Regions from separate parts of the Pantoea sp. X-Soil-ISGK-259 genome, predicted to be linked through region 4. Evidence: predicted binding sites of a transcription regulator. Region 4 holds the regulator's gene; each other region holds the start of a gene.
The links. Region 4 encodes PhoB, which activates phosphate uptake and scavenging genes when phosphate is short. Its sites were predicted from a motif close to CTGTCATAAAACTGNCNNAT; they were not measured.
Positions count from the first base shown of each region.

Region 1: the regulator PhoB is predicted to act here: its motif matches at 4,093-4,112, upstream of acuI (acrylyl-CoA reductase (NADPH)).
Region 2: the regulator PhoB is predicted to act here: its motif matches at 2,553-2,572, upstream of ugpB (sn-glycerol-3-phosphate ABC transporter substrate-binding protein UgpB).
Region 3: the regulator PhoB is predicted to act here: its motif matches at 3,870-3,889, upstream of pstS (phosphate ABC transporter substrate-binding protein PstS).

Region 1 covers NZ_AP035986.1:3,348,576-3,356,609, reverse strand. The annotation lists gene AC6I77_RS15940 (heme/hemin ABC transporter substrate-binding protein) at 1-553, shown strand, start outside; gene AC6I77_RS15935 (FecCD family ABC transporter permease) at 546-1,544, shown strand; gene AC6I77_RS15930 (heme ABC transporter ATP-binding protein) at 1,544-2,320, shown strand; gene AC6I77_RS15925 (CinA family protein) at 2,412-2,909, shown strand; gene acuI (acrylyl-CoA reductase (NADPH)) at 2,938-3,921, opposite strand; gene AC6I77_RS15915 (ornithine decarboxylase) at 4,483-6,636, shown strand; gene mltC (membrane-bound lytic murein transglycosylase MltC) at 7,563-8,034, opposite strand, start outside.
Region 2 covers NZ_AP035986.1:3,739,387-3,747,420, reverse strand. The annotation lists gene AC6I77_RS17885 (high-affinity branched-chain amino acid ABC transporter permease LivM) at 1-549, shown strand, start outside; gene livG (high-affinity branched-chain amino acid ABC transporter ATP-binding protein LivG) at 546-1,313, shown strand; gene livF (high-affinity branched-chain amino acid ABC transporter ATP-binding protein LivF) at 1,315-2,028, shown strand; gene ugpB (sn-glycerol-3-phosphate ABC transporter substrate-binding protein UgpB) at 2,644-3,960, shown strand; gene ugpA (sn-glycerol-3-phosphate ABC transporter permease UgpA) at 4,016-4,903, shown strand; gene ugpE (sn-glycerol-3-phosphate ABC transporter permease UgpE) at 4,900-5,745, shown strand; gene AC6I77_RS17855 (sn-glycerol-3-phosphate import ATP-binding protein UgpC) at 5,747-6,820, shown strand; gene ugpQ (glycerophosphodiester phosphodiesterase) at 6,817-7,560, shown strand; gene AC6I77_RS17845 (DUF2756 domain-containing protein) at 7,557-7,838, opposite strand.
Region 3 covers NZ_AP035986.1:10,281-18,314, forward strand. The annotation lists gene AC6I77_RS00055 (F0F1 ATP synthase subunit epsilon) at 1-315, shown strand, start outside; gene glmU (bifunctional UDP-N-acetylglucosamine diphosphorylase/glucosamine-1-phosphate N-acetyltransferase GlmU) at 476-1,846, shown strand; gene glmS (glutamine--fructose-6-phosphate transaminase (isomerizing)) at 2,000-3,829, shown strand; gene pstS (phosphate ABC transporter substrate-binding protein PstS) at 3,995-5,038, shown strand; gene pstC (phosphate ABC transporter permease PstC) at 5,125-6,087, shown strand; gene pstA (phosphate ABC transporter permease PstA) at 6,084-6,974, shown strand; gene pstB (phosphate ABC transporter ATP-binding protein PstB) at 7,019-7,792, shown strand; gene phoU (phosphate signaling complex protein PhoU) at 7,810-8,034, shown strand, end outside.
Region 4 covers NZ_AP035986.1:924,010-932,043, reverse strand. The annotation lists gene AC6I77_RS04200 (PstS family phosphate ABC transporter substrate-binding protein) at 44-964, opposite strand; gene phoR (phosphate regulon sensor histidine kinase PhoR) at 984-2,297, opposite strand; gene phoB (phosphate response regulator transcription factor PhoB) at 2,312-3,001, opposite strand; gene sbcD (exonuclease subunit SbcD) at 3,199-4,398, shown strand; gene AC6I77_RS04180 (AAA family ATPase) at 4,395-8,034, shown strand, end outside.

The sequences.
Region 1 (8,034 bases), 2.4 Mb from region 4:
ACTGCAACAGATTGCCCGCGCGGGCGTCAGGGTGGTCACGGTCAGCGGCGACAGCAGCCTGCAGGCGATCCCGCAGAAAATTATCACTGTGGGTCAGGCGCTGCAGCGTGAAAGCGAAGCTCAGGCTCTGGCACGGCAAATGACGCAGCAGATTCGCCAGTTGCCGCAGCAACCGCTGCCGGTAAAAGTGCTCTACATCATGGCGAACAGCGGCATGAAATCGATGGCGGCTGGAAATCAGACTGCGGCCGATGGCGCCATTCGCAGCGCCGGGCTGGAGAATGCTATGGGCTCGGTGCCGCACTATCAGGCACTGTCGCAGGAAGGGGTGATCGCCGCCGCGCCGGATCTGGTGGTAATCGGCGAGGATGGCTTGAAAACGCTGGGCGGCGAAGCGCAGCTGTGGCAGTTACCGGGTCTGACGCTGACACCTGCCGGGCAGCAGCACCGTCTGCTGGTGATCGACACCATGGCACTGCTGGGGTTTGGCCTTGATACACCGCGGGCAATCGTGAAATTGCGTCAGGCGGCGGAATCGCTGAACCATGATTAAGGATAATGCGCTGCGTGGCCTGTTGCTGATGCTGATCTTCCTGCTGGCGGCGATGGTGCTGGCGGCAAATCTGGGGGCGATGTCGCTTTCAGTGCGGGCGCTATGGCAGGCACCGCTTAGCGATCTTATCTGGCAGATCTGGCTGGATATCCGCCTGCCGCGCGTGCTACTGGCGGTGGTGATGGGCATGGCGCTGGCAGTCTCTGGCGCGGTGATGCAGGGTGTTTTTCGTAACCCACTGGCCGATCCCGGTCTGCTGGGGATCAGCAGCGGGGCGGGACTGGCGGTGGCGCTGGCAATCATTATTCCGTTGGCGTTGCCGGCACCACTGGCATTGTGGCTACCGATGATCGCTGCGTTTATCGGCAGTCTGCTGGTGACACTGCTGCTCTTCAGTTTCAGTCGGCTGGCGCGCGGCAATCTTTCGCGGTTGTTGCTGGTCGGTATTGCGATTAATGCGTTGTGCGGTGCGGCGGTAGGCGTGCTGTCATGGCTGAGCAACGATCAGCAGCTGCGCCAGCTGTCGCTGTGGGGCATGGGAAGCCTTAGCCAGACACAGTGGCCCGCACTGCTGATTTGCCTGCTGCTGATTCTGCCAGCCTTGCTGCTGCTACAGACTCGCGCCCGCCACCTTAACCTGCTGCAGGCGGGCGAAGAGGATGCGCACTACATGGGGATTGATGTGAAGCGTACTCAGCATCAGCTGCTGATCCTCAGCGCGCTGCTTGTCGGTACAGCGGTCTCGGTCAGCGGCGTGATCGGCTTCGTCGGACTGGTGGTGCCACACGTGATGCGTTTTTGCCTTGGCGGCGATCATCGCTGGCTGCTGCCCGGCTCAGCACTGGCGGGGGCTATTCTGCTGCTGCTGGCCGATACGCTGGCGCGCACTCTGGTGGTTCCGGCCGAGATGCCAGTCGGGCTACTGACCAGCCTGATTGGCGGTCCGTGGTTTCTCTGGCTGATTCTGCGTCAACAGCGAGGGCTGGAGTGATGGAAATTTTACAGGCCAGGGGATTGTGTCTCGCGCACGGCGACAAAACCGTTATCGATAATCTCGACGTCACGCTGTCAGGTGGAGAGCTGGTGGCGCTGATTGGTCCCAACGGCGCAGGTAAATCGACGCTACTGCGGATGCTGACGGGATTTCTGTCGCCCGATCGGGGCGAGTGCTGGCTGGGCGACCGACGGCTGACGACATGGCCGCGTGAGCAGCTGGCACGACGTCGGGCAGTGATGCGCCAGCAGAACAACCTGACCTTTGCACAGTCAGCGCAGTCGGTCGTGGCGATGGGCCGTGCGCCCTGGCCGGAAGCGCAGACGACGCAAATTGTGGCTGAGGTCATGCGGCTGACCGGTTGTGAAAGGCTGGCGCAGCGCGATTACCGCCAGCTCTCCGGCGGTGAACAACAACGAGTGCAGCTGGCGCGGGTGCTGGCACAGCTCTGGCTGGAGGGAAGACCACGCGGCTGGCTGTTTCTGGATGAGCCGACCTCTGCGCTGGATCTCTTCTGGCAGCAGCAAACCTTGCGTTTACTACGCCAGCTGACGCGCGCCGGAGATCTCACCGTCTGTACCGTGTTACATGACCTTAATCAGGCTTCATTGTGGGCCGATCGCATACTGCTGCTGCACGCAGGCCAACTGGTGGCACAAGGTTCGCCGCAGGCGGTAATGACGGAAGCGACGCTGACGCGCTGGTACCAGGCCGATCTTCAGGTAGTGGCACATGCCGAAAGTGGACAGCCGCATATCCAGCTGCGTATCTAGACCGTTTCGCTTTAAAAACATTGTGTTGCGCGCTTTGAATCGCTGATTTTGCGCTATACCTGGAGTTCCGGGCAGCCTTAAGGAGACCATAATGGCAAAATCATTAGATCAAACCGCTGAGCAACTGGGTAATATTTTACTCTCCTCCGGACTTCATCTGGCGACCGCCGAATCCTGTACCGCCGGACTGATCAGCATGACGCTGGCCGCCGTGGAAAACAGCGGTGACTTCTATACCAGCGGCTTCGTAACCTACAGTGAAAATGCCAAAACGCGTCTGCTGGGGGTACATCCAGACACGCTGAAACAGCACACGGCGGTGAGCGAGAAAACAGCGAGGGAGATGGTGCAGGGAGCCTGCGCCCGCTCTGGTGAACCGGTAGGACTTTCAATCACCGGCTATGCCGGACCGGACGGCGGCGAGGATGGCACACCGGCAGGCACTATCTGGTTTGGCTGGGTGTTGCCCGACGGCAGGGTCGAGGCGGAGTGCCATCAGTTCAGCGGCGATCCAAAATCGGTGATGGAGCAGGGCACGCAGTTCGCGCTGGAAGGGCTGATCAAACGGCTGCAGCGAGCCGATCGATAAAGGCGCGATTCACGCGCCTTTAAAAGCGTTAGCGGCAGTCGACAATAAGGCGGCCCTGTACTTTGCCATCCAGCAATGCATGCGCACCTTCTCTGGCTTCACTCAGCGGAATGACCCGGCTCAGCTTGTTGAGCCGTTCACTATCCATCAGCTCGCCGAGTCGCTGCCACGCCTGCTCACGAAGTGGCTTCGGACACATCACGCTATCGACCCCGGCCAGCGTAACGCCACGCAAAATAAAGGGGGCAACGCTGGCTGGCAGATCGAGTCCCTGTGCCATGCCGCAGGCGGCAACCGCGCCGTCACGCTGCGTAGCGGCCAGCACATTGGCCAGAGTATGACTGCCGACGCTGTCTATCGCGGCGGCCCAGCGCTCTTTTGCCAGCGGTTTGCCAGGCTGGGAAAGCGCTTCACGGTCAATGACCGATGCCGCGCCCAGCGTCTCGATCAGATATGCAGGGTCGCTGGTGCGTCCGCTCGACGCAACTACTTCATAGCCCAGACGCGCCAGCAGGCTGACGCTGTAGCTGCCGACGCCGCCACTGGCCCCGGTCACCAGCACCGGTCCGCGTTCCGGTGTGATGCCCTGTTTTTCGAGCGCCATCACACAGAGCATCGCGGTCAGCCCCGCTGTACCGATGGCCATGGTTTGCAGCGGACTCAGCGCTGCGGGCACACGGACCAGCCAGTCGCCGCTGACGCTGGCTTTCTGCGCCAGGCCACCCCACTGTTTTTCGCCCACGCCCCAGCCCGTCAGCAGCGCCACATCATCCTCTTTCCAGTCGGGATGGCGGCTGGCGGTCACACGCCCCACAAAGTCGATACCTGGCACCATCGGGAACTGGCGCACTATCGGGCCTTTGTTGCAGATAGCCAGGGCATCTTTGTAGTTCAGGGATGAGTAGCTGACGTCGAGTGTGACATCGTGGTCGGGCAGTTGAGATTCGGGGAGATCTTTCAGCAGGGAACGGTAACCTTGTTCGTCATTTTCAATGACCAGTGCCTTGAACATGCAGCCTCCGGCAGAGTGGGAAAGAGGGATCAGTTTACGCCTGACAGCAGTAATGCGGTAGGGCAATGGCCGCCTCGCCAGGTGAAGCGGGTGGCTGGCGCGGAAAAGCGTGCTGACAGGAGTGTAGAGGCTGATGCATAAATTTGCATATAATTCAGATAATTAGTCGAATTGTGAATTTTTTATGATAAATAGGCTATAAAAATCATGTTGTTACATTTTTGCAGGGTGACTGAATAATTGTCCGGGTCGGGTTGTCCACGTATAAAAAAGATGACATTATGACCGCCACTTTTTGACCCTGCTTCTTCATCACAGAGGACGTCGCCATGTCCGGTTCACCGCGCACTCGCCCGGATTACCGTTCGCTTTTTCCGGCGCACATCGTGTTTTCCACATTGCCGAACGCTTCGTTATTTCTCATGCGGTGAGGCCAGCCAGGCCGCGGTTGTGGGGCTTTTCTCCATGGGCTGCGTAATGCCTTTCTGTTAATAATTCGCCGGGGCGCTGTCCCCATGATTGTGCCTCAGGCACTTCCTCCCTGACGTTAGGGATTCTGTTATGACTCCACTGAAAATTGCTGCCAGCGCCGCTGTCGCGCCCAGTCTGACCCTGAACACCTCGCGTGACGTAGTGACGCTGGATAACACCGACTTTACTGATGTGGCAGCGGTTGTCGTTTCGCTGGCAGATACCCGCAGCGGTGTACTGGCGCTGCTGCGGCATACCGGCTTTAATCTGCCGGTGTTTGTCGCAAATGCGTTTGAAGAAGAGGTGATGCACCTGCCCGGCGTCAGCGGTGAGCTGAATGGCGAGCCGCAGGAGTGGATAGCGCTGGAAGCGGCTGCGCAGGCGTATGAAGCTGAGCTATTGCCACCCTTTTTCGAGACGCTGACCCGCTATGTCGACATGCAGAACAGCACCTTTGCCTGTCCCGGCCATCAGGGCGGCGCGTTTTTTAAAAAGCATCCGGCGGGTAAACAGTTTTATGACTTTTACGGCGAGAATGTTTTCCGTTCTGATATGTGCAACGCCGACGTCAAACTGGGCGATCTGCTGATCCACGAAGGCTCAGCCAAAGATGCGCAGAAGTATGCAGCAAAGGTATTTAACGCCGACAAAACTTACTTTGTGCTTAACGGCACCTCCAGCGCCAATAAAGTAGTGACCAATGCGCTGCTGACCCGCGGCGATCTGGTGCTGTTTGACCGCAACAATCATAAGTCTAATCATCATGGCGCATTGATTCAGGCGGGCGCGACCCCGGTTTATCTTGAAGCGGCACGTAACCCCTTCGGTTTTATCGGCGGCATTGACGCGCACTGTTTCGATGAAGCCTATCTGCGCGAGCAGATAGCGACAGTGGCACCAGAGCGCGCGACAGAGGCGCGGCCTTTCCGTCTGGCGATCATCCAGCTGGGCACCTACGACGGTACGGTTTACAACGCACGTCAGGTCGTAGATCGTATTGGTCATCTGTGTGATTACATCCTGTTTGATTCCGCGTGGCTCGGCTATGAGCAGTTCATTCCCCTGATGGAGGGCTGTTCGCCGCTGACGCTAGAGCTGAATGAGAACGATCCCGGCATCTTTGTCACGCAGTCCGTGCATAAGCAGCTGGCAGGTTTTTCACAAACCTCGCAGATCCACAAAAAAGATAATCACATTCGCGGACAGCGGCGTTTCTGTCCGCACAAGCGACTGAATAACGCTTTTATGCTGCATGCATCAACCAGCCCGTTCTATCCGCTGTTTGCCGCGCTGGATATCAACGCCAGAATTCATCAGGGCGAAGCGGGGCGTCGCATGTGGGATGAGTGCGTCATGGTGGGCATTGATGCACGTAAAGCGATCCTGGACCGCTGTGAAATGATCCTGCCGTTTGTGCCGGAGACGGTAGAGGGTCAGCGCTGGCAGGATGCGCCTACGGAGACGATCGCCCGCGATCTGCGCTATTTCAGCTTTGAACCCCAGTCGAAGTGGCACGGCTTTGCGGGTTACGCCCGCGATCAATATCGGGTCGATCCCTGCAAGCTGCTGCTGACCACGCCGGGCATCGATGCTGCCAGCGGCGAATACAGTGATTTTGGGATCCCCGCGACCATACTGGCGAACTACCTGCGTGAGAACGGCATTGTGCCGGAGAAGTGCGATCTCAACTCGATCCTGTTCCTGCTGACCCCGGCTGAGAGTCCGGAGAAGATGGCGAATCTGGTGGCGATGCTGGCGCAGTTTGAGCAGCATGTAAAAGAGGATGCGCCGCTGGCCGAAGTGCTGCCGACGATTTATCGCAAGAATGCGCAACGCTATGCCGGCTATACTCTGCGTCGCCTCTGTCAGGAGATGCACGATCTCTACGTCAGTCACAACGTTAAGGATCTGCAGCGTCTGATGTTCCGCGCTGCGGAGTTCCCGCCAGTGAGGGTCAATCCGCAGGATGCGCATCAGGCTTATATTCGCGGCGAAGTGGAGCTGGTCCCCATTGCCGATGCAGCCGGGCGTGTCGCTGCTGAAGGCGCGCTGCCTTATCCTCCTGGCGTGCTGTGCGTTGTGCCAGGTGAAGTGTGGGGTGGCGCGGTGCAGCGTTATTTCCTGGCGCTGGAAGAGGGGCTTAACCTGCTGCCGGGCTTCTCGCCGGAGCTGCAGGGTGTTTATACCGAAGAGGATGACCAGGGACAGAAGTATCTGGTGGCGAATATGATAGTGGAGCGCTGATCTGAGCGGGGGCAGAGGCGGGTAGCGGCCCGCCGGGCCTTTTTGTTCGCTGCGGGAACGGGCGCTGAGAATTTTTCGTTCGCCTGCCAGCATACTGACGCTGAGCGGGTTCCGTCCGCCAGGCGTGGGGGAGTTTCAGTTCGCCTGAGCAGGCGGACGTGTAAAGGCGTCCGCCCGCCCCTTAACAATCCCGGCGTCCGGCTGCCTGCGCGCCCCGCTTTGCGGGGTGCCTTCGTCACGCCCTGCGGCCCGAGGACCGTCCGGACTCGCCATCCCTGGCTCGTTCCGTCCTTTCGCCGACGTCCTGTCGGCTCATCCTGGCCTCCGGTTGTTCCTCAGCGCTTCGGACGCCTCTGGTAAAACCCCTGCCTGCGATTTCTTTTTGCTTTCTGTGGTGCGGCGCTGTCTGATGGACCGAAAGCAAAGCTAATTTTGAAAACTTTCAGCGACAATGAATCAACATTTAAAGAAGAGATAAAAGCGGGGAAAGGGAGGCCGTCAGAACCGCTGAGCGGATGAGGGATTTCAGGACGAGCGACAGGGATGTCGCGAAGAGGCGGGTTCGCGCCAGGGATGGCGCGTCCCGACGGTCCGTGAGAAATCCTGAAGAAGCGAAGGGATCGCGAAGCGGCGGTGAAGCAGGCCGGAGCCCGGGGTCAAGGGGGCGCGGCGACTGGCGCCCCCTTGTTGGTCGCCTGCAGAGGCGTGACTGAAACTGCCCAGCATGCCAGGCGAACGAAACCTTCTCAGCGCCTGTTCGCGCAGCGAACCATCGGCCAGGCGGTCGGAACCCGCTCAGTGCCAGCTCGCTGCCAGGCGAACGAAACCTTCTCAGCGCCCGTTCGCGCAGCGAACAAACACCAGCTTCAGCTCCGTACTCAAGCCCCGTTCGCGCAGCGAACAACAACCCCGCTTCAGCGGGCCGATCAGAATCCCCGATAACTCTTCTGCGCAGTACTCACCTTATACAGATAACGACGCGACTCCGCCGATGGGTGCTGGTTCGCCAGGGTCGAGTAAACCTTGCTGGATGACATACCGTTGATCATCGAAAACGCCCGATCTTTATCGCTGGAGAAGACGCGCAACACGCTGCCTGCACCACCGTTATAGGCGGTGATCACCGCATAGCGGCGTGATACCGGATCCTGAATGCCGCCCAGATAGCTGCGCTGCAACAGCGACAGATAAGCCGTACCGGCATCAATATTGTTCTCTGGATCCAGCAGATAACTGCGACTCGGCTTGCCCCATTTACCCTTCATGCGGAAGACGTCAACACCGGCGGTGTGCTGCACCACCTGCATCAGACCCAGCGCATCAGAGTGGCTTACGGCGTAGGGGTTAAAGCTCGACTCGGTCTGCATAATCGCCAGGATCAATGAGGCATCGACACCA
Region 2 (8,034 bases), 2.8 Mb from region 4:
GGCTGGAACACCTTCCACGATTTCTTTGGCCTGAAATACGATCCCAGCGACCGCGTGATTTATCTCTACCTGGTGGCGCTGCTGCTGGTGGTGCTGACGCTGTTCGTGATCAACCGGCTGCTGCGGATGCCGCTGGGCCGTGCCTGGGAAGCATTGCGTGAGGATGAGATTGCCTGCCGTTCACTGGGCCTGAGCCCGACCCGCATCAAGCTGACCGCCTTTACCATCAGTGCCGCGTTTGCTGGTTTCGCGGGCACGCTGTTTGCTGCGCGCCAGGGCTTTGTCAGCCCGGAGTCCTTTACCTTTGTCGAATCGGCTTTTGTGCTGGCGATTGTGGTTCTGGGCGGAATGGGTTCGCAGTTTGCAGTGATTCTGGCGGCCATTCTGCTGGTGGTGTCGCGCGAGCTGATGCGTGATCTGAATGAATACAGCATGCTGGTGCTGGGTGGCCTGATGGTGCTGATGATGATCTGGCGTCCGCAGGGATTATTGCCGATGAAGCGTCCGCATCTGAAGCTCAGAACCGGTAAAAAAGGAGAGCAGGCATGATCCAGCCTTTATTAGCCGTTGAAGGCCTGATGATGCGCTTCGGCGGTTTGTTAGCCGTGAACAATGTGGCGCTGGAGCTGCGTCCGCAGGAGATCGTTTCGCTGATTGGCCCTAACGGTGCCGGTAAAACCACCGTGTTTAACTGCCTGACCGGTTTTTATAAGCCCACTGGCGGCACGATTAAACTGCGTGAACAGCATCTGGAAGGATTGACGGGTCAGAAGATTGCGCAGATGGGCATTGTGCGTACTTTCCAGCATGTGCGTCTGTTCCGTGAGATGACGGTAATTGAAAACCTGCTGGTCGCTCAGCATCAGCACCTGAAAAGCGGCGTGTTTTCCGGCCTGCTGAAAACACCTGCGTTTCGCCGTAGTGAGAGCGAGGCGCTGGATCGCGCGGCGACCTGGCTGGAGCGGGTCGGTCTGCTGGAGCTGGCTAACCGTCAGGCGGGCAATCTGGCCTATGGTCAGCAGCGTCGGCTGGAGATTGCACGCTGCATGGTGACGCGCCCGGAGATCCTGATGCTGGATGAACCGGCAGCAGGCCTTAACCCTAAAGAGACCCACGAGCTGGATGCGCTGATTGCGGAGCTGCGTGGCGAACATAAGGTATCAGTGCTGCTGATTGAACATGATATGAAGCTGGTGATGGGCATTTCTGACCGTATTTATGTGGTTAATCAGGGAACGCCGCTGGCTAACGGAACGCCGGAAGAGATTCGTAATAATCCGGATGTCATCCGTGCCTATTTAGGAGAGGCCTGAGATGGCAAATGCGATGTTAACCATTGAGAACGTCAGCGCCCACTACGGCAAAATTCAGGCGCTGCACAATGTCAGCCTCTATATCAATCAGGGTGAAATCGTTACCCTGATTGGCGCTAACGGCGCCGGAAAAACCACGCTGCTGGGTACGCTGTGCGGTGAGCCACGCGCCACGCAGGGCACCATTACCTTTGATGGCAAAGCTATCACCGACTGGCAAACGGCGCGCATTATGCGTGAAGCGATTGCCATCGTGCCGGAAGGCCGGCGGGTGTTTTCGCGCATGACGGTGGAAGAGAACCTGGCGATGGGCGGTTTTTTTGCCAGCCGTCCGGATTATCTGACGCGGATCAAACGCGTTTATGAACTCTTCCCGCGTCTGGAAGAGCGTAAAATCCAGCGCGCTGGCACCATGTCAGGCGGCGAACAGCAGATGCTGGCAATTGGCCGTGCACTGATGAGCCAGCCGCGACTGCTGCTGCTGGATGAGCCGTCACTGGGGCTGGCACCGATCATTATTCAGCAGATCTTCGACACTATTGAGCAACTGCGTAGCGAGGGGATGACGATCTTCCTGGTGGAGCAGAATGCGAACCAGGCGCTGAAGCTGGCGGACAGGGGCTATGTGCTGGAGAACGGGCATGTGGTGCTCGAAGACACAGGTGCAGCGCTACTCTCCAACGAAGCCGTCCGCAGCGCTTACCTGGGTGCCTGATGGGGCACGGCCTGGCTTGCTTGCCAGGTTCCGGTTGGGCAGTGCTCGCCATCCTCACGTACTACGTGTACGCTCCGGTGGCTGCGCGCTGTCCGCCCGCAACCTGCCTGCGCCGCCGACGGCCTTGAGTGTCGGTGTGGGTGGTGGTGCCGACGGCCTTCAAATTTGCCTGAAAGTAGGCGCAAGTTCTGCCATTGCCAGAGGCCGTTATAGCTTCTGGTAATAAATCCGACGTAATAATGATGTATAGCAGCTCAGGTTGCTGACAAACTCAAATCAGGTGAATCTGGCCGCAACACATAAACTTAACGCGCAGGGAACACGGGCAGAAGAGGAAAGCGTCACGTGCCATGGACGGTGCGGGCCGAGCGTGTCATGGATGACGGTTTTTGCGTCTTTCCGATCTGACCGTGTTCTCTGTGCAGGGCACAGTCTTAAAGCAAGCCAGACTTTGTCAACAATCTCAACAATAGTTAGCTGCTCCGCTTTTCCTCTTTTTCGCCTGTCATCCTGCTGTCATCTCCCTGTTATTAATCCGTCATTTCCCCGTGTCATGTTACTTCGCGAAACAGAAATCCGTGATTTCACGCGTATTTACCTGCACAGGAAAATTCTATGTCCGTCGTTACCTTTCGTCGTAGCCTGATGAGCGCGCTGCTCGGTCTGACGCTCAGCAGCCATGCCATGGCCGCCACTGAGATCCCTTTCTGGCACTCCATGGAAGGCGAGCTTGGCAAAGAAGTGGATTCGCTGGCACAGCGTTTTAACGAGACGCATCCCGATTACAAAATTGTTCCGACCTACAAAGGTAACTACGAGCAGAGCCTGGCAGCAGGGATTGCGGCCGTGCGCAGCGGCAAAGCGCCAGCGGTGCTGCAGGTCTATGAAGTCGGTACGGCGACCATGATGGCCTCAAAGGCGATTGTGCCGGTGCATCAGGTATTCAAAGACGCCGGCATTCCCTTCGATGAAAAACAGTTCGTGCCAACGGTGGCGGGCTACTACAGCGACAGCAAAGGTCAGCTGATCTCTCAGCCGTTCAACAGCTCGACGCCGGTGCTCTACTACAACAAAGACGCCTTTAAAAAAGCGGGCCTGAACCCGGACCAGCCGCCTAAAACCTGGCAGGAGCTGGCGACAGATGCCGCCGCACTGCGTAAATCGGGCATGAGCTGTGGCTACGCCAGCGGCTGGCAGGGCTGGATCCAGATTGAAAACTTCAGTGCCTGGCATGCTCTGCCGGTCGCGACGGAAAACAACGGATTTGACGGACTCGATGCGGTGCTGGAGTTCAACAAGCCGGTGCAGGTTCGTCATATCGAACTGCTGGAAGCGATGAACAAGAAAGGGGACTTCACCTACTTTGGCCGCAAAGATGAATCCACCGCCAAGTTCTATAACGGCGATTGCGGTATCACCACCGCCTCATCCGGTTCGCTGGCCGATATCCGTCACTACGCCAAATTCAACTTCGGCGTTGGCATGATGCCGTATGACGACACCGTACCGAATGCGCCGCAGAACGCCCTGATTGGCGGAGCCAGCCTGTGGGTAATGAAAGGCAAAGATGCAGCAACGTACAAAGGCGTAGCTGAGTTCATGCAGTTCCTGGCTAAACCGGAAATCGCTGCGGAATGGCACCAGAAAACTGGCTATCTGCCGATTACGACCGCCGCCTACGAGCTGACGAAACAGCAGGGCTTCTACGACAAAAATCCGGGTGCGGATATCGCGACCCGCCAGATGATGAACAAGCCGCCATTGCCCTTCACTAAAGGCATGCGTCTGGGCAATATGCCGCAGATTCGTACCGTGATCGACGAAGAGCTGGAAAGTGTCTGGACCGGCAAACAGTCGCCACAAAGCGCACTGGATAACGCCGTGAAACGCGGCAACGAGCTGTTGCGCCGCTTTCAGCAGCAGGTGAAGTAATCTCTTCCTGCGGGCCCGCTCAGGCTGGCCCGCTCTTTCTGACGCCAGGTATGCCATGTCTTCATCCCGTCCGGTCTTTCGCACCAGTCTGTTGCCCTATCTTCTGGTACTGCCGCAACTGCTGATTACCGCCATCTTCTTTCTCTGGCCTGCGGGTGAAGCGCTGTGGTACTCGCTGCAAAGCCTCGATCCCTTTGGCATCTCCAGCAGCTTTGTCGGGCTGGAAAACTTCAGACGGCTATTTGCCGATCCTTACTATCTGGATTCCTTCTGGACCACGATAAAATTCAGTGGCATGGTCACGGTGTTTGGCATGGTCTTCTCGCTGCTGCTGGCGGCGCTGGTGGATTATGTGGTGCGACTGCGCCGCCTCTATCAGACCCTGCTGCTGCTGCCTTACGCCGTTGCGCCGGTGGTGGCTGCGGTGCTGTGGATGTTTCTGTTTAACCCTGGCCTGGGTCTGTTCAGCTACCTGCTGAACCACGTCGGCTACAACTGGAACTTCGCGCAGAACAGCGGTCAGGCGATGTTCCTGGTGGTGCTGGCCTCGATCTGGCAGCAGATGAGCTACAACTTCCTGTTTTTCTTTGCCGCACTGCAGTCTATCCCTAAATCGCTGGTGGAAGCCGCTGCCATCGACGGTGCCGGACCGGTGCGTCGCTTCTTCAACCTCTCACTGCCGCTGATCACGCCGGTCAGCTTCTTCCTGCTGGTGGTGAACCTGATCTACGCCTTCTTCGATACCTTCCCGGTGATCGATGCCGCAACCGGCGGCGGGCCGGTGCAGGCGACCACCACGCTGATCTACAAAATCTATCGCGAAGGCTTTACCGGTCTGGATCTCTCCTCTTCCGCGGCGCAGTCGGTGGTGCTGATGTTGCTGGTGATCGGGCTGACGGTGCTTCAGTTCCGCTTTGTTGAACGTAAGGTGCAATACCAATGATTGAGAATCGACGCGGGCTGGATATCTTCAGCCACATCGTGCTGGTGCTGGGCGTGCTCACTATCCTCTTTCCGCTCTATGTCGCCTTTGTGGCGGCAACGCTGGATAACGAGGCGGTCTATCAGGTGCCGATGACCCTGGTGCCCGGCACGCACCTGTGGGAGAACATCTCGCGCATCTGGACGCAGGGCGTCAACGGCAGCGGACCAGCGTTTGGCCTGATGCTGCTCAACAGCATGATCATGGCGCTGGGCATCACCTTCGGCAAAATTACGGTGTCGATGCTGTCGGCGTTTGCGCTGGTCTGGTTTCGCTTTCCGCTGCGGTCGCTCTTTTTCTGGCTGATCTTCATCACCCTGATGCTGCCGGTTGAGGTGCGTATCTTCCCCACGGTGCAGGTGATAGCCGACCTTAATATGCTCGACAGCTACAGCGGATTAACCCTGCCGCTGATGGCGTCGGCCACCGCGACTTTCCTGTTCCGTCAGTTTTTTATGTCGCTGCCGGATGAGCTGGTAGAAGCGGCGCGTATCGACGGTGCCAGCGCAATGCGCTTCTTTATCGACATTGTTCTGCCGCTGTCGAAAACCAATCTGGCGGCGCTGTTTGTCATCACCTTTATCTACGGCTGGAACCAGTATCTCTGGCCGCTGCTGATCATCAATGACGCCAGCCTCGGCACAGCGGTGGCGGGGATCAAAAGTATGATCTCCACCAGTGGATCGCCGACCCAGTGGAATGAAGTGATGGCGGCAATGTTATTAACCCTGATCCCGCCGTTGGTGGTGGTGTTAGTCATGCAGCGTGCCTTTGTGCGCGGTCTGGTTGAGAGTGAGAAATAAGATGGCAGGCGTAACCCTTCAGGCAGTAACCAAGTCCTACGATGGCAAAAATCAGATCATTCAGCCGCTGAACGTCACCATCAATGACGGCGAGTTTATGGTGATGGTGGGGCCATCCGGCTGCGGTAAATCGACGCTGCTGCGCATGGTAGCCGGACTGGAGCGCGTCAGCTCCGGTGATATCTACATCGACAACCGGCGCGTCACTCAGGAAGAGCCAAAAGATCGCGGCATTGCGATGGTGTTCCAGAATTACGCGCTTTATCCCCACATGTCGGTGGAGGAGAACATGGCCTATGGCCTGAAAATCCGCGGCATGGGCAAAGAGCAGATTCGCCAGAGGGTGCTGGACGCAGCGCGCAGCCTGGAACTGGATCACCTGCTGATGCGTCGGCCTCGCGAACTCTCGGGCGGTCAGCGCCAGCGCGTGGCGATGGGTCGCGCCATCGTACGTGAACCGGCGGTGTTTCTGTTCGATGAGCCGCTGTCGAATCTTGATGCCCGCCTGCGGGTGCAGATGCGGCTGGAGCTGCAGCAGCTGCACCGCCGCTTACAGACCACCAGTCTCTATGTGACGCACGATCAGGTCGAGGCGATGACGCTGGCACAGCGGGTGATGGTGATGAACAAAGGCGTGGTCGAGCAGCTTGGCACGCCGGTCGACGTATATGAACGTCCTGCCAGCCAGTTTGTGGCCTCGTTTATCGGTGCGCCCGCCATGAACCTGCTGAAAGGACAGTTCAGCAGTGACGGCTCGCGCTTCCAGCTTGATGCCTCACACGCGCTGCCACTCAGCGACACAAAAGCGAAATGGGCTAACCGCCCGGTGGTGCTGGGCATCCGGCCAGAGCATATTCAACTCAGTAGCCGCGAGCAGGGCGGCGTGCCTTTGCGGGTCGATACACTGGAGATGCTGGGTGCCGATAATCTGGCACATGGTCGCATCGGGGAGACGCCACTGGTGGTACGCTTAGACCACAGCGAACGGCCGCAGCCAGGCAGTACGCTGTGGCTGCATCTGCCGTCAGATGCGTTACACTTCTTCGATTCAACCCATGGAAAGCGTCTGGAATGAGCACACAACACTGGCCTTATCCCCGCATCGTCGCTCATCGCGGCGGCGGTAAACTGGCACCGGAAAATACCCTGGCAGCCATCGACACGGGTGCGAAATATGGCCATCAAATGATTGAGTTTGATGCCAAATTATCAATGGATGCCCAAATCTTCCTGCTGCATGACGACACACTGGATCGCACCAGCAACGGCTGGGGCGTGGCAGGTCAGTTGCCCTGGGAGAAGCTGTCGCAGCTCGATGCAGGCAGCTGGTTTGATAAGGCGTTTACCGGCGAGAAGCTGGCGCGGCTGGATGAGGTGGCAGCACGCTGCCGTCAGCATCAGATGATGGCAAACATCGAAATCAAACCGACCACCGGCAGTGATGCCGAAACCGGACGTGCGGTGGCGCAGGCAGCCGCAATCCTGTGGCAGGGACAGACCGCGCCGTTGCTCTCTTCATTCTCGTTTGAGGCGCTGGAGGCAGCAATGCAGGCCGAACCACAACTGCCGCGTGGTCTGTTGTCGCACAGCTGGGATCCCGAGTGGCAGGCAAAAACAACAGCGCTGGCCTGCGTCTCGATCCATCTGAATCACAAGGTGCTGACCGCTGAGCGGGTCGCCGAACTGAAAGCGGCCGGACTGAAAATTCTGGTTTATACCGTGAACAACCCGGATCGGGCGCGGGAATTGCTGAAATGGGGCGTCGATGCCATCTGTACTGACAGCATCGACATCATTGGCCCCGATTTTCATTAGTTCTGGTTTTGATTCTGCTGGCCCGGCTGCGAGGTAATAACCCGCTGCTGGGCGCTATTTCGCTGTTCCTGCATTTTGCGCTGCATATCCTGCGTCTGACGCTGCTGATCCTGGCGCAGCTTCAGCTGCTGCTGCTGCTGATCGGTCTGCATCTGCGACTGCATCCGCTGCTGGCTCGGGTTATAGCCCGGTTTATTGGGATCATTGGTGCTGTTGAGCGTGTTCGCCTGGCTGGCGAATGGCAGCAGGGCCGCTAAAACAATTATCCACTTTTTCATCACTCCTCCTTCCGTAAACGCGACAGGGTTTTGGGTGCACAATCGCGCACCCCGATATCAGGGTCGCATCCATAAGTTTACCCGATATCACAGACCTTACTTTCAGATGTATTCCTGATTTGACTTAACCCCGGTTATTTTGCTGTATTTGTAGAGACTTGCAGAAATGATAAAAAAATGTAAATAACTATACGGG
Region 3 (8,034 bases), 910 kb from region 4:
TTCCCTGGCCATGCGCCGCTGCTGACTGCCATTAAGCCTGGAATGATCCGTATCGTGAAACAGCACGGCGAAGAGGAGTATATCTACCTCTCTGGCGGCGTGCTGGAAGTGCAACCAGGCAGCAGCACCGTTCTGGCCGATACCGCGATTCGCGGTACCGATCTGGACGAAGCGCGCGCGCTGGAAGCAAAACGCAAAGCAGAAGAGCACATGAACAGCAGCCATGGTGACGTGGACTATGCTCAGGCCTCTGCCGAGCTGGCGAAAGCCATTGCTAAACTGCGCGTGATCGAACTGACCAAAAAAGCGATGTAATCCAGCTTTATGCGTCACGAAATGCCAGCCCTCGGGCTGGCATTTTTTTTGCCTGCGGTGCCCGATCTGCCTGTCCGCCTAATTTCGGCCTGAGAAAAATGTAGTAATCTCAACCTCAAACCGTTTTACTTTCACCCGTAAAAATTCACTCAGGATAGTTATGTCTAACAGTGCGATGAGTGTGGTGATCCTTGCAGCTGGCAAGGGCACCCGTATGTATTCCGATCTGCCTAAAGTTCTGCATACGCTGGCAGGCAAACCGATGGTTCAGCACGTCATTGATGCCGCCAAAGGGCTGGGCGCACAGCATGTGCATCTGGTTTATGGTCATGGCGGCGATCGCCTGAAAGCGACCCTCACTGACAGCACGCTTAACTGGGTGCTGCAGGCCGAGCAGCTCGGCACCGGCCATGCTATGCAGCAGGCTGCCCCTGCTTTTGCAGATGATGAAGATATCATGATGCTCTATGGCGACGTGCCGCTGATCACGCAGGCGACATTGCAGCGACTTCGCGAAGCAAAACCGCAGGGCGGCATCGGCTTACTCACCGTGGTACTGGATGACCCTACCGGCTATGGCCGCATTGTGCGTGAAAACGACACAATCACTGGCATTATCGAACAGAAAGATGCCAGCCCGGCGCAGCTCACTATTAAAGAGATCAACACCGGCATTCTGATCGCCAACGGTGGCGACTTAAAACGCTGGCTGGCGCAGCTGACCAACAACAATGCGCAGGGTGAGTATTACATCACCGATATTATCGCGCTGGCGCATCAGGAAGGCCGGGTGATCAACGCGGTCCATCCGGCACGCATCAGTGAAACGGATGGTGTCAATAACCGGCTGCAGCTGGCGACATTAGAACGCACTTACCAGGCTGAACAGGCGGAAAAACTGCTACTGGCCGGCGTAATGCTGCGCGACCCGGCCCGTTTTGATCTGCGTGGAACGCTGACCCATGGACGGGATGTTGAAATCGACACCAACGTCATTATTGAAGGCCAGGTCACGCTGGGCTCGCGCGTCAAAATTGGCGCGGGCTGCATTATCAAAAACAGCGTGATTGGCGATGACTGTGAAATCAGTCCCTATACGGTGATCGAGGACGCTAATCTCGCCACCGCCTGTACAGTTGGGCCTTTTGCCCGTCTGCGTCCTGGCAGCGAGCTGGCGCAGGCCGCCCACGTGGGTAACTTCGTCGAAATGAAGAAAGCGCGTCTGGGTAAGGGTTCGAAAGCGGGTCACCTCTCCTACCTGGGTGATGCAGAGATTGGCGACAACGTGAATATCGGTGCAGGCACGATCACCTGCAACTACGATGGCGCGAATAAATTCAAAACTGTGATTGGCGATGACGTGTTTGTCGGCTCGGATACGCAGCTGGTGGCACCGGTCAACGTCGCGCCAGGCACCACCATCGCGGCAGGTACTACCGTTATGAGGGATGTGCCTCAGGCTGGTCTGGTTTACAACCGCAAAGAGCAGAATCACAAAGCGGACTGGCAGCGTCCGGTGAAGAAAAAATAAATTTTTAACGGCCCGCTGTATGCGGGCCGATGCAGTGCAGTGCCAAAACTATAATCCCCACTCTCTACAAGGCTCGGGGAACCGGCAAAGCCGGATATCAGGTCGCATGACAACAGAAGTGGCGAAAAGCCATGTAGTCAGGAAAACATCATTATGTGTGGAATTGTTGGTGCAGTAGCACAACGCGATATCGCAGAAATTCTGCTGGAAGGTCTGCGTCGTCTTGAATATCGCGGATATGATTCGGCCGGTCTGGCCGTGGTCGATCGTCAGGGGCACGTCACGCGCCTGCGGCGGTTAGGGAAAGTGCAGAAGCTGGCAGAAGCCGCTGAACAGCAACCGCTGATTGGTGGCACCGGCATCGCGCACACGCGCTGGGCAACCCATGGCGAGCCGTCGGAAGCGAATGCGCATCCGCACATCTCAGAGCACATTATCATTGTGCACAACGGCATCATTGAAAACCATGAGCCGCTGCGCGCTGAGCTGATCGCGCGCGGCTACGTCTTTGCCTCTGAAACCGACACCGAAGTGGTGGCGCATCTGGTTCACTGGGAGCAGAAGCAGGGCGGTTCACTGCGCGAAGTGGTGTTGCGTGTGATTCCACAGCTGCGCGGTGCCTATGGCATGGTGATCATGGATAGCCGCGATCCCTCACTGCTGGTGGCGGCCCGCTCCGGCAGCCCGCTGGTGATTGGCCGTGGGATGGGTGAAAACTTTATCGCTTCAGATCAGCTGGCCCTGCTGCCAGTGACCCGCCGCTTTATCTATCTGGAAGAGGGTGATATCGCCGAGATCAGTCGTCGTGATGTCACGATTATTGACCGCGAAGGCAACACCGTGACGCGTGCCGAGATCGAATCTAATCTGCAATATGATGCCGGTGACAAAGGTATTTACCGTCACTACATGCAGAAAGAGATCTACGAACAGCCGATGGCGCTGAAAAGCACGCTGAGCGGTCGGTTCAGTCAGGGTCAGGTTGATCTCAGCGAGCTGGGCGCGGGCGCAGAAGCGCTGCTGAGCCAGGTAGAGCATATCCAGATTATCGCCTGTGGCACCTCCTACAACTCTGGCATGGTGTCACGCTACTGGTTTGAGTCGCTGGCTAACCTGCCCTGTGATGTGGAGATCGCCTCTGAGTTCCGCTATCGCAAGTCAGCAGTGCGCAAAAACAGCCTGCTGATCACCCTGTCGCAGTCGGGTGAAACGGCAGATACCCTGGCGGCGCTGCGTCTCTCTAAAGAGCTGGGCTATCTGGGCTCGCTGGCGGTCTGTAACGTGGCCGGTTCGTCACTGGTGCGGGAATCTGACCTGGCATTGATGACCAAAGCGGGCACCGAAATTGGCGTCGCCTCCACCAAAGCATTCACTACCCAGTTAGCGGTGCTGCTGATGCTGGTGGCGAAACTGGGCCGTCTGAAAGGGATGTCTGCTGAGACTGAACATGAGATCGTTCATGCCCTGCAGGCGTTGCCGAACCGGATTGAGCAGATGCTGGCGCAGGATAAGCTGATTGAGAATCTGGCTGAAGGCTTCTCTGACAAGCATCACGCGCTGTTCCTGGGACGTGGCGATCAATACCCGATTGCCATGGAAGGGGCGCTGAAGCTCAAGGAGATCTCCTACATTCATGCGGAAGCCTACGCGGCAGGCGAGCTGAAGCATGGCCCGCTGGCGCTGATTGATGCGGACATGCCGGTGATCGTGGTGGCACCTAACAATGAACTGCTGGAGAAGCTCAAATCCAACATCGAAGAGGTACGCGCTCGCGGCGGCCTGCTCTATGTGTTTGCGGATCAGGATGCGGGCTTCAGCGACAGTGACGGCATGAAGATTATTCCGTTACCGCACGTTGAAGAGGTGATTGCCCCCATCTTCTACACCGTGCCGTTGCAGTTACTCTCCTATCACGTTGCCCTGATCAAAGGGACCGACGTCGATCAGCCACGTAACCTGGCAAAATCGGTTACCGTGGAATAACCTGGTGGGCCCCGTCGCGGGCCCACTTCATTCCGGCTCTCTGTCATATAACTGTCATATTTCGTACATTTCACTGTCATCAAACTGTCCTATTTTCCCTCCTGCAGCAATCACAGACTCTTACTAAAACGGCCCCAAGCCTGACTTTTCTCCCCTGGAGGGAACATGACACTGATGCGTAGCACCGTAGCCCGAATCCTCGCCACCACCTTCGCCGTAAGCGCGGTATCTGCTTTTGCGGCCACCGATCTCACTGGCGCAGGCGGGACGTTCCCGGCGCCGGTTTATGCCAAGTGGGCAGCAGAATATCAGCAAGCCACCGGTAGCAAAATTAACTACCAGGGCATCGGTTCATCTGGCGGCGTTAAACAGATCATCGCCAAAACCGTTGATTTCGGTGCGTCCGATGCGCCAATGAAAGATGAAGATCTGCAGAAAAATGGCCTGTTCCAGTTCCCTACCGTGATCGGTGGTGTGGTACTGGCAGTTAACCTGCCCGGTATCAAGTCAGGCCAGCTGACGCTGGATGGCAAGACCGTTGGCGATATCTATCTCGGCACCATCAAAAAGTGGAACGACCCGGCGATCGCCAAACTTAACCCGGGCGTGAAACTGCCGGAAACCAACATCAACGTGGTGCGTCGCGCTGATGGTTCAGGCACCTCATTCGTCTTCACCAGCTATCTGGCGAAAGTGAACCAGGACTGGAACAGCAAAATTGGTAAAGGCAACACCGTTAACTGGCCAGTGGGTCTGGGCGGTAAAGGCAACGACGGCGTCGCCGCGTTTGTTCAGCGTCTGCCGGGTTCAATCGGTTATGTTGAATATGCCTACGCTAAACAGAACAACCTGACCTACACCAAACTGATGGATGCTGATGGTAAAGCGGTGGCACCAAGCGAAACCAGCTTCAGCAATGCCGCGAAAGGCGCAGACTGGAGCAAATCGTTCGCACAGGATCTGACCTTCCAGAAGGGCGCTGATGCCTGGCCAATCTCCTCAACCACCTTCATTCTGATCTATAAAGACCAGGCGAATGCGGCCAAAGGCGCTGAAGTACTGAAGTTCTTCGACTGGGCTTACAAGAAAGGCAGCAAAACCGCCACTGCGCTGGATTATGCTGCGCTGCCAGAGAGCGTGACCGAGCAGATTCGCGCCGCCTGGAAAGCCAACATCAAAGACAGTTCTGGTAAAGCGCTTTATCAGTAATTGACCGACCCTGACCGGGCAGCGGTCCGGTCAGACCCAACGGGCGGCTCATGCCGCCCTGATAACTTCTGAAGACTGAGACTTCTATGGCTGCAACGAAGCCGGCATTCAAAGCCCCGGGTAAACAAGGTGATAAGATTTTTGGCGCGCTGGTCAGACTGGCTGCGCTGATTGTACTGTTACTGATGGGCGGCATTATTGTTTCCCTGATCATCTCCTCGTGGCCCAGCATCCAGAAGTTTGGTTTCGCCTTTTTGTGGACCAAAACCTGGGATGCGCCCAACGAACAATTTGGTGCACTGGTACCGATCTACGGCACCCTTGTAACCTCCATCATTGCCCTGATTATTGCCGTGCCGGTGAGTTTCGGTATCGCGCTGTTCCTGACTGAACTCTCACCCGCCTGGCTGCGTCGCCCGCTGGGCACGGCTATTGAGCTGCTGGCGGCTATCCCGAGTATCGTTTACGGCATGTGGGGCCTGTTTGTTTTCGCGCCGCTGTTCGCCGAATATTTTCAGACGCCGGTTAATGACGTGATGTCGGGCATTCCGATTGTCGGCGAACTCTTCTCCGGCCCCGCTTTTGGTATCGGTATTCTTGCGGCAGGGGTGATTCTGGCAATCATGATCATCCCTTACATCGCTTCGGTCATGCGCGACGTGTTTGAACAGACCCCGGTGATGATGAAAGAGTCTGCTTACGGTATCGGCTGCACCACCTGGGAAGTGATCTGGCGCGTCGTACTGCCCTTTACCAAAAATGGCGTGATTGGTGGTGTGATGCTGGGACTGGGTCGTGCGCTGGGCGAGACCATGGCGGTCACCTTTATTATCGGCAACACCTACCAGCTCGACAGCCCGTCGCTGTTTATGCCGGGTAACAGCATTACCTCAGCACTGGCTAACGAGTTTGCAGAAGCGGAGTCGGGCGTGCATGTTGCCGCGCTGATGGAGCTGGGACTGATCCTGTTTGTGATTACCTTTATCGTGCTGGCGATTTCAAAGCTGATGATTATGCGACTGCAGAAAAGTGAAGGAGCGCGCTCATGACCACGATTGAAATTCAGGCGCGTGCCGAACTGGACGCATCGCGCCGTAAAATGCAGTCCTGGCGCAGTACTAAAAATAAAATTGCGCTGACGCTGTCGCTGCTGACCATGGCATTTGGTCTGTTCTGGCTGGTGTGGATCCTGTTTACCACCGTCACGCGCGGCGTAGATGGGCTTTCCTGGTCCCTTTTCACTGAATCAACGCCACCGCCGAATACCGCGGGCGGCGGTCTGGCGAACGCCCTGGCGGGCAGTGGATTGCTGATTTTCTGGTCTACATTTTTTGGTACGCCGCTGGGCATCATGGCGGGTATTTACCTGGCTGAATATGGTCGCAAATCGGCGCTGTCAGAAGTGATTCGCTTTATTAACGACATTCTGCTTTCAGCACCCTCCATTGTGGTCGGCCTGTTCGTCTACACCCTGGTGGTGGCGAAGATGCAGCACTTCTCCGGCTGGGCCGGGGTGATTGCACTGGCTCTGCTGCAGGTGCCCATTGTGATTCGTACCACTGAAAACATGCTGCGTCTGGTGCCAGACAGCATGCGTGAAGCCGCTTATGCGCTCGGCACGCCCAAGTGGAAGATGATCTCGGCCATCACCCTGAAAGCCTCGGTCTCCGGCATCATTACTGGCGTGCTGCTGGCGATTGCCCGCATCGCAGGTGAAACAGCCCCGCTGCTGTTTACGGCACTGTCGAACCAGTTCTGGAGCACCGACATGATGCAGCCGCTGGCGAACCTGCCGGTCACCATCTTTAAATTCGCCATGAGCCCGTTTGCCGAATGGCAGAGCCTGGCCTGGGCGGGTGTGCTGATCATTACCCTTTGCGTGCTGTTGCTGAACATTGTCGCGCGGGTCATTTTCGCCAAAGGTAAACACGGTTAACTTCCGGCGCGGCCCTGAGCGGCGCCGTATAAGAGAGATGAATTATGAGTATCGCGACAGCATCAGCCGATAAAATTCAGGTCCGTAATCTGAACTTCTATTACGGCAAGTTTCATGCGCTGAAGAACATCAATCTGGATATCGCTAAGAATGAGGTGACCGCGTTTATCGGGCCCTCGGGCTGTGGTAAGTCTACCCTGCTGCGTACCTTCAATAAGATGTACTCACTCTATCCGGAGCAGCGGGCCGAAGGGGACATTCTGCTGGATGGCGAAAATATTCTGGCGACACAGCAGGATATCGCGCTGCTGCGCGCCCGCGTCGGCATGGTGTTTCAGAAGCCGACACCGTTCCCGATGTCGATCTATGACAACATCGCTTTCGGCGTGCGTCTGTTTGAAAAGCTGTCACGTGCCGATATGGATGAGCGCGTACAGTGGGCGCTGACCAAAGCGGCGCTGTGGAATGAAACCAAAGACAAGCTGCATCAGAGCGGTTACAGTCTTTCCGGCGGCCAGCAGCAGCGTCTGTGTATTGCCCGCGGCATCGCGATTCGTCCGGAAGTCCTGCTACTGGATGAACCCTGCTCCGCGCTGGACCCCATCTCCACCGGCCGTATCGAGGAGCTGATCACCGAGCTGAAGCAGGATTACACTGTGGTGATCGTGACGCACAACATGCAGCAGGCAGCACGCTGCTCTGACCATACCGCTTTCATGTACCTGGGCGAACTGATTGAGTTCAGCGACACCGACACGCTGTTCACCAAGCCCGCGCAGAAGCAAACCGAAGACTACATTACTGGCCGCTACGGCTGATCTGACAGGAGAACGACATGGATAATCTGAATCTGAATAAGCACATCTCCGGTCAGTTCAATGCCGAACTGGAGCATATCCGTACCCAGGTGATGATCATGGGCGGCATGGTCGAGCAGCAGCTGACTGATGCTATTACCGCGATGCATAATCTGGATGGCGAACTGGCGCAGCGGGTGATCGACGGCGACCAGAAGGTCAACATGATGGAAGTGGAGATTGATGAAGCCTGCGTGCGCATC
Region 4 (8,034 bases):
AACTGAAGAAAATTCAGGGATGATGAAAAAAATTCAACCGGGATTAACGCAGGGCGGCGCGCGCCTCTGCCATCTGGCTGTCTGAGAGCGGCAGATAGCCCGCTTCGCTGACCCGCCGCTGTCCTTGTGGTGAAAGAACCTGCTGCAGAAATGCCGCCACCAGCGGCGGCAGTGGTTTACCGGGTGCTTTATTAACATAGAGATAGAGTGGGCGCGCCCAGGGATAACGGCCGCTACGAATAGCATCGGCATCCGGAGCAATCGCCTGGCCCTGATCATTCGTCACCGCCAGCATTTTTACGCCGCTGAGATGAAAGCCAAAACTGGCGTAGCCGATGCTGCGCGAATTACCGGCCACCGCCTGCACCACCGCGGCCGAGCCAGGAAATTCCGCCACGTCGCTGCGGAAATCGCCTTTGCAGAGCACCTGCTGTTTGAAGAAACCCCAGGTGCCGGAGGCGGAATTACGTCCATAGCGCTGAATGGGGCGTTTGTTCCATTGCGCGCCGGTTAAACCGAGATCGCCCCAGCGCAGCGGCACACTGTGTGCGCCACACAGACGGGTAATGGAGAAGATGGCGTCGAGCTGACGCGGTTCAATCTGCTGCAGCGGGTTACGCTGATTCACTACCACCACCAGCGCATCCATCGCCACCGGCACCGCCAGCGGCGGATAACCGTAGCGCGCCTCAAAAGCCTGCCGCTCATCGGCCTGCATCGGGCGGCTCATCGGACCGAGCTGTGCGGCACCTGCTGCCAGCGCGGTCGGTGCGGTTGAGGAACCGGAGGCCTGAACCTGCACATTGACGCCCGGCGCCTGCCGACTAAAATCCTCGCCCCACAGGGTCATAAGATAGCCAAGCGTATCTGAGCCGACACTGCTGAGATTGCCGGAGAGCGTGCCGTGCTGGGCCAGCGCCAGGCCCGGCAGCAGCGTAACAATCAATAAAAGAAGAATGCGCATCAGGAAGATCCGGCAGCCACTAATGAACGGCATTCTCCTGCATCACGCTGCTGACAATCAACCTCGCAGGCAGCGTAAACGTAAAACAGGTCTCTTGGTGCGGCACGCTGGTGATGTCGAGCCGCGCGTTGTGGTGACTCAGCGCATGTTTCACAATCGCCAGACCCAGCCCGCTACCCCCGGTGGCGCGTGAACGCGCTTTATCGACGCGGTAGAAACGCTCGGTCAGACGGGGAATATGTTCTGAAGCAATACCCGGCCCGTTGTCGCAAACCCGGAAGGTGGCGCCCTGTTTGCCGCGCAGCCAGCTGATATCGATCCGCGTGCCATCCGGGGTGTGATTCACCGCGTTATAAACCAGATTGGAGATAGCACTGCGAAGCTGTTCATCGTTGCCGAACACTTTCAGATGGGGATCGGTATGGAAATGAATATCGTGACGACCGCCACTTAGCGTCGCCGCCTCATGCTGCAGCAGTTTCAGCATGACCGGCACATCCACCTTCTCTTTCAGATCGATGGCAGGCGCGGCTTCAATGCGCGACAGCGTCAGCAGCTGTTTGACCAGGCTGTCCATACGGCGCGTCTGCTCCGACATCGTGTGCAGCGCTTTGCTGCGCGAAGGCTCGCTCATCACCGAGTCGTTCATCATCTCCAGATAGCCCTGCAGCACCGTGAGCGGCGTACGTAACTCATGGCTGACGTTGGCAAAAAAGTTGCGGCGCGCCCCTTCCAGCTGATGCATCTGCGTCACATCACGCGCCACCAGCAGCCACTGCCCCTCGCTGTAGGGCATAACGCGGAATTCCATGTGAAGTTTGTTGTTCAGCACCAGCGTCAGGGGCTTGTCAAAATCGCGCTGGCGCAGATAGCGTGAGAACTCCGGATAACGCAGCAGATTGAGGATGTTCTGGCCATTATCTTCCGGCCAGCGCAGACCCAGGTGCTGTTGCGCCAGACCGTTACACCAGAAAATAGTGCCCTCTTCCGTGGTCAGGATCACCGCATCCGGCAGCGACTCGGCACCGCTGCGGAAACGTTTGATCAGATTACCGAGTTCACGTCGCCGCCGCCGGTTGCGCAGCTGCATCTGGTAAAGACCATAAAACAGCGGTTCCCAGCTGGCACGCCCGGCGGGTGGCGTCATGGTGCGGTCGAGCCACAGCCAGTGCGACAGCCGCATCAGATTGTGGAAATGCCATAACAGCACCATGACCACGCTCAGCAGCAACCACCAGGGCAAACCGCCAGACAGCAGGCCCAGCAGCACCGCAGGCAGACAGGCCAGCAGCAGTTCTGTCAGTAATCTCTTCCAGGAGAGGCGTTCCAGCACGGTAAAGGCTCCGTTTAGTAGCGGGCAGAGAAACGATACCCTGTTCCACGGACGGTTTGTACCATGCGATCGTGGCCGGAGACTTCCAGCGCTTTACGTAAACGGCGAATGTGAACATCAACAGTGCGATCTTCCACATACACATTGGTGCCCCAGACGTTGTTCAGCAGCTGTTCGCGGCTGTATACGCGTTCCGGGTGAGTCATAAAGAAGTGCAGCAGCTTATATTCGGTCGGGCCCATCTCCAGCGGCGTGGTTTCGGACATCACGCGATGTGAAGAAGGATCCAGACTCAGTCCCTGCATCTCAATCACCTCTTCCACCGCCATCGGTGAAATACGGCGCATCACCGCTTTAATTCGCGCCATCAGCTCTTTGGGTGAAAAGGGCTTGGTAATGTAATCATCGGCGCCCACTTCCAGGCCACGCACCCGATCTTCCTCTTCGCCACGCGCGGTGAGCATCATCACCGGGATATCCCGTGTCATCGCCTCGCGTTTCAGATGCTTGATAAACTGAATACCGCTGCCTCCAGGTAACATCCAGTCCAGTAAAATCAGATCGGGCCAGGGTTCAATCAGCCTGCCCACGGCACTGTCATAGTCTTCCGCCTCAATTGGCTGATAGTCGTTCTGCTCCAGAACAAAACACAACATTTCACGGATGGGGGCTTCATCCTCCACAACCAAAATGCGCTTAGCCATTATTACTCCTGCTGATTATGACGGCTGTCACTGAGATTCGCGGCGCCATTATGCGTCAGATTTGTGACACTTTTATGAAAAACATAACCTGCCTGTAACGCCGTTGGTAATCATTTATGACAGCGCAGCGACAATTTTTCGCTTTGGCCGCATAGCCAGTATAATCGCCGGGCGAATCACAACGGCAGGGACTCATCATGCGCATCATTCATACTGCGGACTGGCATCTGGGGCAGTTCTTTTACAACAAAAGTCGGGCAGCCGAACATCAGGCGTTTCTCGACTGGCTGTTGATCCAGATTGAACAGCATCAGGTGGATGCGTTGATTATTGCAGGCGATCTGTTTGATACCGGCACGCCGCCCAGCTACGCCCGCGAGATGTTTAACCGCTTTGTGGTGGCGCTGCAGCCCACCGGTTGTCAGCTGATTGTGCTGGCGGGCAACCACGATTCCGTGGCGACGCTGAATGAGTCGCGCGAACTGCTCGCCTGTCTCAACACCCGGGTAATAGCCACCCCCCAGGAACAGGATGATGTGTTGCTGCTGAACACCCGCCAGGGCGAACCAGGTGCACTGCTCTGTGCCATTCCCTATCTGCGACCGCGCGATATTCTGCGCAGCCGGGCGGGTCAGTCAGGACGCGATAAACAGACCTCGCTGCTGGAGGCGATTGCCCATCACTATCAGCAACGCTTCGCCGCCGCCCAGGCGCTGGGTCATGCATTGCCGATTATCGCTACCGGACATCTCACCACCGTCGGGGTCAGCCAGAGCGATTCGGTGCGTGACATCTACATCGGTACGCTTGATGCCTTCCCCGCCAGTGCCTTTCCGGCCGCTGACTACATTGCGCTGGGCCATATTCATCGCGCCCAGCGCGTGGCGGGCAGCGAGCATATCCGCTATAGCGGCTCGCCCATTCCGCTGAGTTTTGATGAGCTGGGCAGCGAAAAAAGCGTCTTTCTGCTGGAGCTTGCGGCAGGCGGCCTGCAATCCGTTACGCCGCTGGTGGTGCCGCACGCGCAGCCGATGCAGGTGCTGAAAGGATCGCTGGCGCAGATTGCGGAACAGTTACACGCCTTCAGCACGGCTGAGCAGGAGAAGCCAACCTGGCTCGACATCGAAGTCACTACGCAGGAGTACCTCAGCGATCTGCAGCATCAGGTCGAAACCCTGACCGCCACGCTGCCGGTTGAAGTCCTGCTGCTGCGCCGCAGCCGCGAGCAGCGGCAGCAGAGCCTGGCGCGGCTCGACAACGAAACCCTGAGTGAACTGAAAGTGGAAGAGGTCTTTGCCCGCCGGCTCGCGCTGGATGAGAAGCTGCAACCTGCGCAAATCGACGAGATGACCACCCTGTTCCGCCAGACGCTGGCCGCCATGGAAGAGACCCAATGAAGATCCTCACGCTACGGTTTAAAAACCTCAATGCTCTGCGCGGTGAATGGTTCATCGACTTCCGCGCCGAGCCTTTTGCCAGCAATGGCCTGTTTGCCATAACCGGCGCGACCGGCGCGGGTAAAACCACCCTGCTGGACGCCATTTGTCTGGCGCTCTATCACCAGACGCCGCGCCTGGGCGCGATTTCCCAGAGCCAGAATGCGCTGATGACGCGCGACTGTGCCGAATGTCTGGCTGAAGTAGAGTTTGAGATCAAAGGCGAAGCCTGGCGCGCCTTCTGGAGCCAGAACCGTGCGCGTGGCACCGCCGACGGTAAGCTGCAGGCCCCGCGCGTTGAGCTGGCGCGCTGCGCCGACAACACCATTGTTGCCGATAAAGTCGGTGACAAGCTGAAGATGATCGAAACCCTCTCCGGGCTTGATTTCGAACGTTTTACCCGCTCAATGATGCTGTCGCAGGGCCAGTTTGCCGCCTTCCTCAACGCTAAAGCCAGTGAGCGTGCCGAACTGCTGGAGGAGCTGACCGGCACCGAAATTTACGGCCTGATCTCCGCCGCTATCTACGAGCGTCACAAAGAGGCGAAAACGCAGCTGGATATGTTGCGCAGTCAGGCGGGTGCAATGGCACTGCTGGACAGTGACGCGCGTGACGCCCTGCAACTGCAGCTCACCGATCTGACCGACGCGGAACAGCGGCTCAGCGCGCACTATCAACAGGCGCAGCAGCAGCAGCAGTGGCAGCAGCAGGCGCAGCAGTTACAGCAGGAGAGTGAGCAGGCTGATGCCGCGTTGCAGCAGGCCCAGTCCGCATCCCAGGCGGCAGAGACGGACCGCCAGCGGCTGGCTCGCAGCGAACCGGCTGAAAAGCTGCGGATAAAACTGCAGCAGCGTGATGCATTACGCACCGAACAGCATCAGGTCGTGAGCCACTGCCAGCAACTGACCGCATCGGCGCAGCAGGCGCAGAACCAACAGCAGCAGCATCAGCAAAATTACGCAGCTGCTCAGACGGCCCGCCAGCAGGCGCTTCAGGAACAGCAGCAGCAGGAGAACCTGCTGACGGAACAGGTATTACCGCTGGATCAGCGAATCACGACGCTGCAGCAGCACTTTGCAGAGCAACAGCAGGAAAATGCCCGCCAGCAACAGCAGGCTGACCAGACGCAGACCAGACTGGCGGAGCAGAAGCGTCAGGTCACGTCAGTGCAGCAGGCGATGACTGAACAGCATCAGTTACGTGAGCAGCTTGCCGATCTGGCGCATTGGGGCGCTTCACTGCCGGTATGGCAGGAGAACTTTGCCCTGCTGGCACAGCGTGAGGCGATGCTGGCCGAACTGCAGCAGCAGTGCGAACAGCAACAAAAACAGATCGACGCCCAGCAGGCGAAACAGCAACAGCAGGCACAGCAGGCCCTGCCGCGCCAGCAGGCGGAGCAACAGGCGCACCAGGCGTTGTTGCAGGCGGAGCAGGCACTCACTTCGCTTCATGAACAGCATCCGCCCGCTGCACTGCGGCAGGCATTAAGCCAGTTGCAGACCAGCCGTCCGGCCCGTCAGCAACTGTTGCTGCTCTCCACGCAGTGGCAGCCACTGCATCAGCAGCTGAATCAGCGCCAGCAGCGGCTGACCGCGCTTGAAAAAGCGCATCAGCAGAGTGAAGCGGAACTTCAGACTCTGCGTGAAACGTGGAAACGCGAAAAACAGCAGCTGGATGACGTTGAAAAAATTTGTGCGCTGGAGCAGCAGATTATCGATCTCAGCGATTACCGCGCCCGGCTCACCCCCGATCAGCCGTGCCCGCTGTGCGGCTCCTGCACCCATCCGGCCGTTGAAACCTACAGCACGCTGGAAGTGAGTGCTAACCAGCAGCGCCGGGCTGCGCTGCAGCAGCAAACTGAGGCATTGCGTGAAGCAGGAACGGCAAAAAGCGAACAGCTAAAACAATCTGCCGTTCAGCAGCAGACCCTGCGTGACGAAACCGCGGAAATGCAGCGTCAGCTTGACCAGCTTGAGCAGCAATGGCAGGCACTAAGCGGTGAGCTGGCACTTACCTTCACCCTTGCCGACCGCGAAGCGTTAGCCGCGTGGCAGCAGCAGCAAAGCGAACACGAAAGCCAGCTTGAGCAACAGCGGCAGGCACAGGAAGCCGCCGAACAGGCACGTCAGGCCGCGAAAGATCACCATCTTCAGCAGTTGCAGGCCTGGCAGCAACATCTGCAGGCAGAGCAACTGGCGCAGCAGTCGCTGATCAGCCTGCAGCAGGCGCTGGATGCGCTGCACCAGCGGAAGCAGCAGGAACAGCAGGCCATGGCGCAGTTGCAATCCCGTTTAGCCCAACAGTTCAGCGCCCACAACCTTGCCCTTCCCGATGCCGCGAATCGCGACACGTGGCTGGCGGAACAGCAGAGGCGCTGGCAGCGCTGGCAGGAGAGTGAGCAGTTGCTCGCTAACCTGCAGCCGCAACTGTTAAAAGGCGAAACCCAGCTCACCCCCCTGCAACAGCAGGCAGAGCAGGAACAGCAGCAACTGGCCATCCGTCAACAGCAACAACAGCAGAGCCAGAGACAGTTAGGTGAAATGCGTCAGCAGCGTCAGGCGCTGTTTGGCGATCGCGAGGTCACCCTCGCCCGTCAGCAGATGCAGGCCCGTATTCAGCAGTCTGATGAACAGCTGACGCAGCAGCTCGCTGCCCTGCAGCAGGCGCAGGCTGAGGTCAGTCGACTGCAGGGTGAGCTGTCGGGACTGGAAAATCAGCGTCAGACGCTCAGCGGCAAACTGGCTGAAGCGGAAAGTGCATTGCAGCAGTCACTGGAGAGCGCCGGATTCGCGGATGAAGCCAGCCTGCGCGCGGCGCTATTGGATGAGCAGACCGCGCTGCAACTGCGTCAGCAGCTGCAGCAGCTCGACCAGCAATGCCAGCAGCAGCAGGCGCGACTGGCAGATCTGCGTCAGCGGCTCAGCGTCCATCAGCAGGCGAAGCCTGACGCGATGCCGGAATCCGCCGAAGCGCTGGCACAGCAGCTTGAGCAGTTACGGCTGGCCCTGCGCGACAACGCCAGCCTGCAGGGCAAGGTTCAGCAGCAGCTGCACAGCGATGCCAGCCTTCGCGCCCGTCAGCAGAGCCTGATGACGCAGATTGAACAGGATGGTGTGGTGCTGGCGCAGTGGAGCCGGCTCAACGATCTGATCGGTTCCGCGACCGGCGACAAGTTCCGGCGCTTCGCCCAGGGCCTAACGCTGGATCATCTGGTGTCGCTCGCTAACAGGCAGCTTGATCGGCTGCATGGCCGCTATCTGCTGCAACGCCGGGCGCAGGATTTGCTGGAGCTGGATGTGGTCGATACCTGGCAGGCTGATGCGGCACGCGACACCCGCACGCTGTCGGGAGGCGAGAGCTTTCTGGTGAGTCTGGCACTGGCGCTGGCGTTATCGGATCTGGTCAGTCATAAAACGCGTATCGAATCGCTGTTTCTGGATGAGGGATTCGGCACGCTGGATGCTCAGACGCTGGATACCGCGCTGGATGCGCTGGACGCGCTTAACGCCAGCGGTAAAACCATTGGGGTGATCAGCCACGTGGAAGCGATGAAAGAGCGTATTCCGGTGCAGATTAAAGTGCGTAAGATGAATGGGT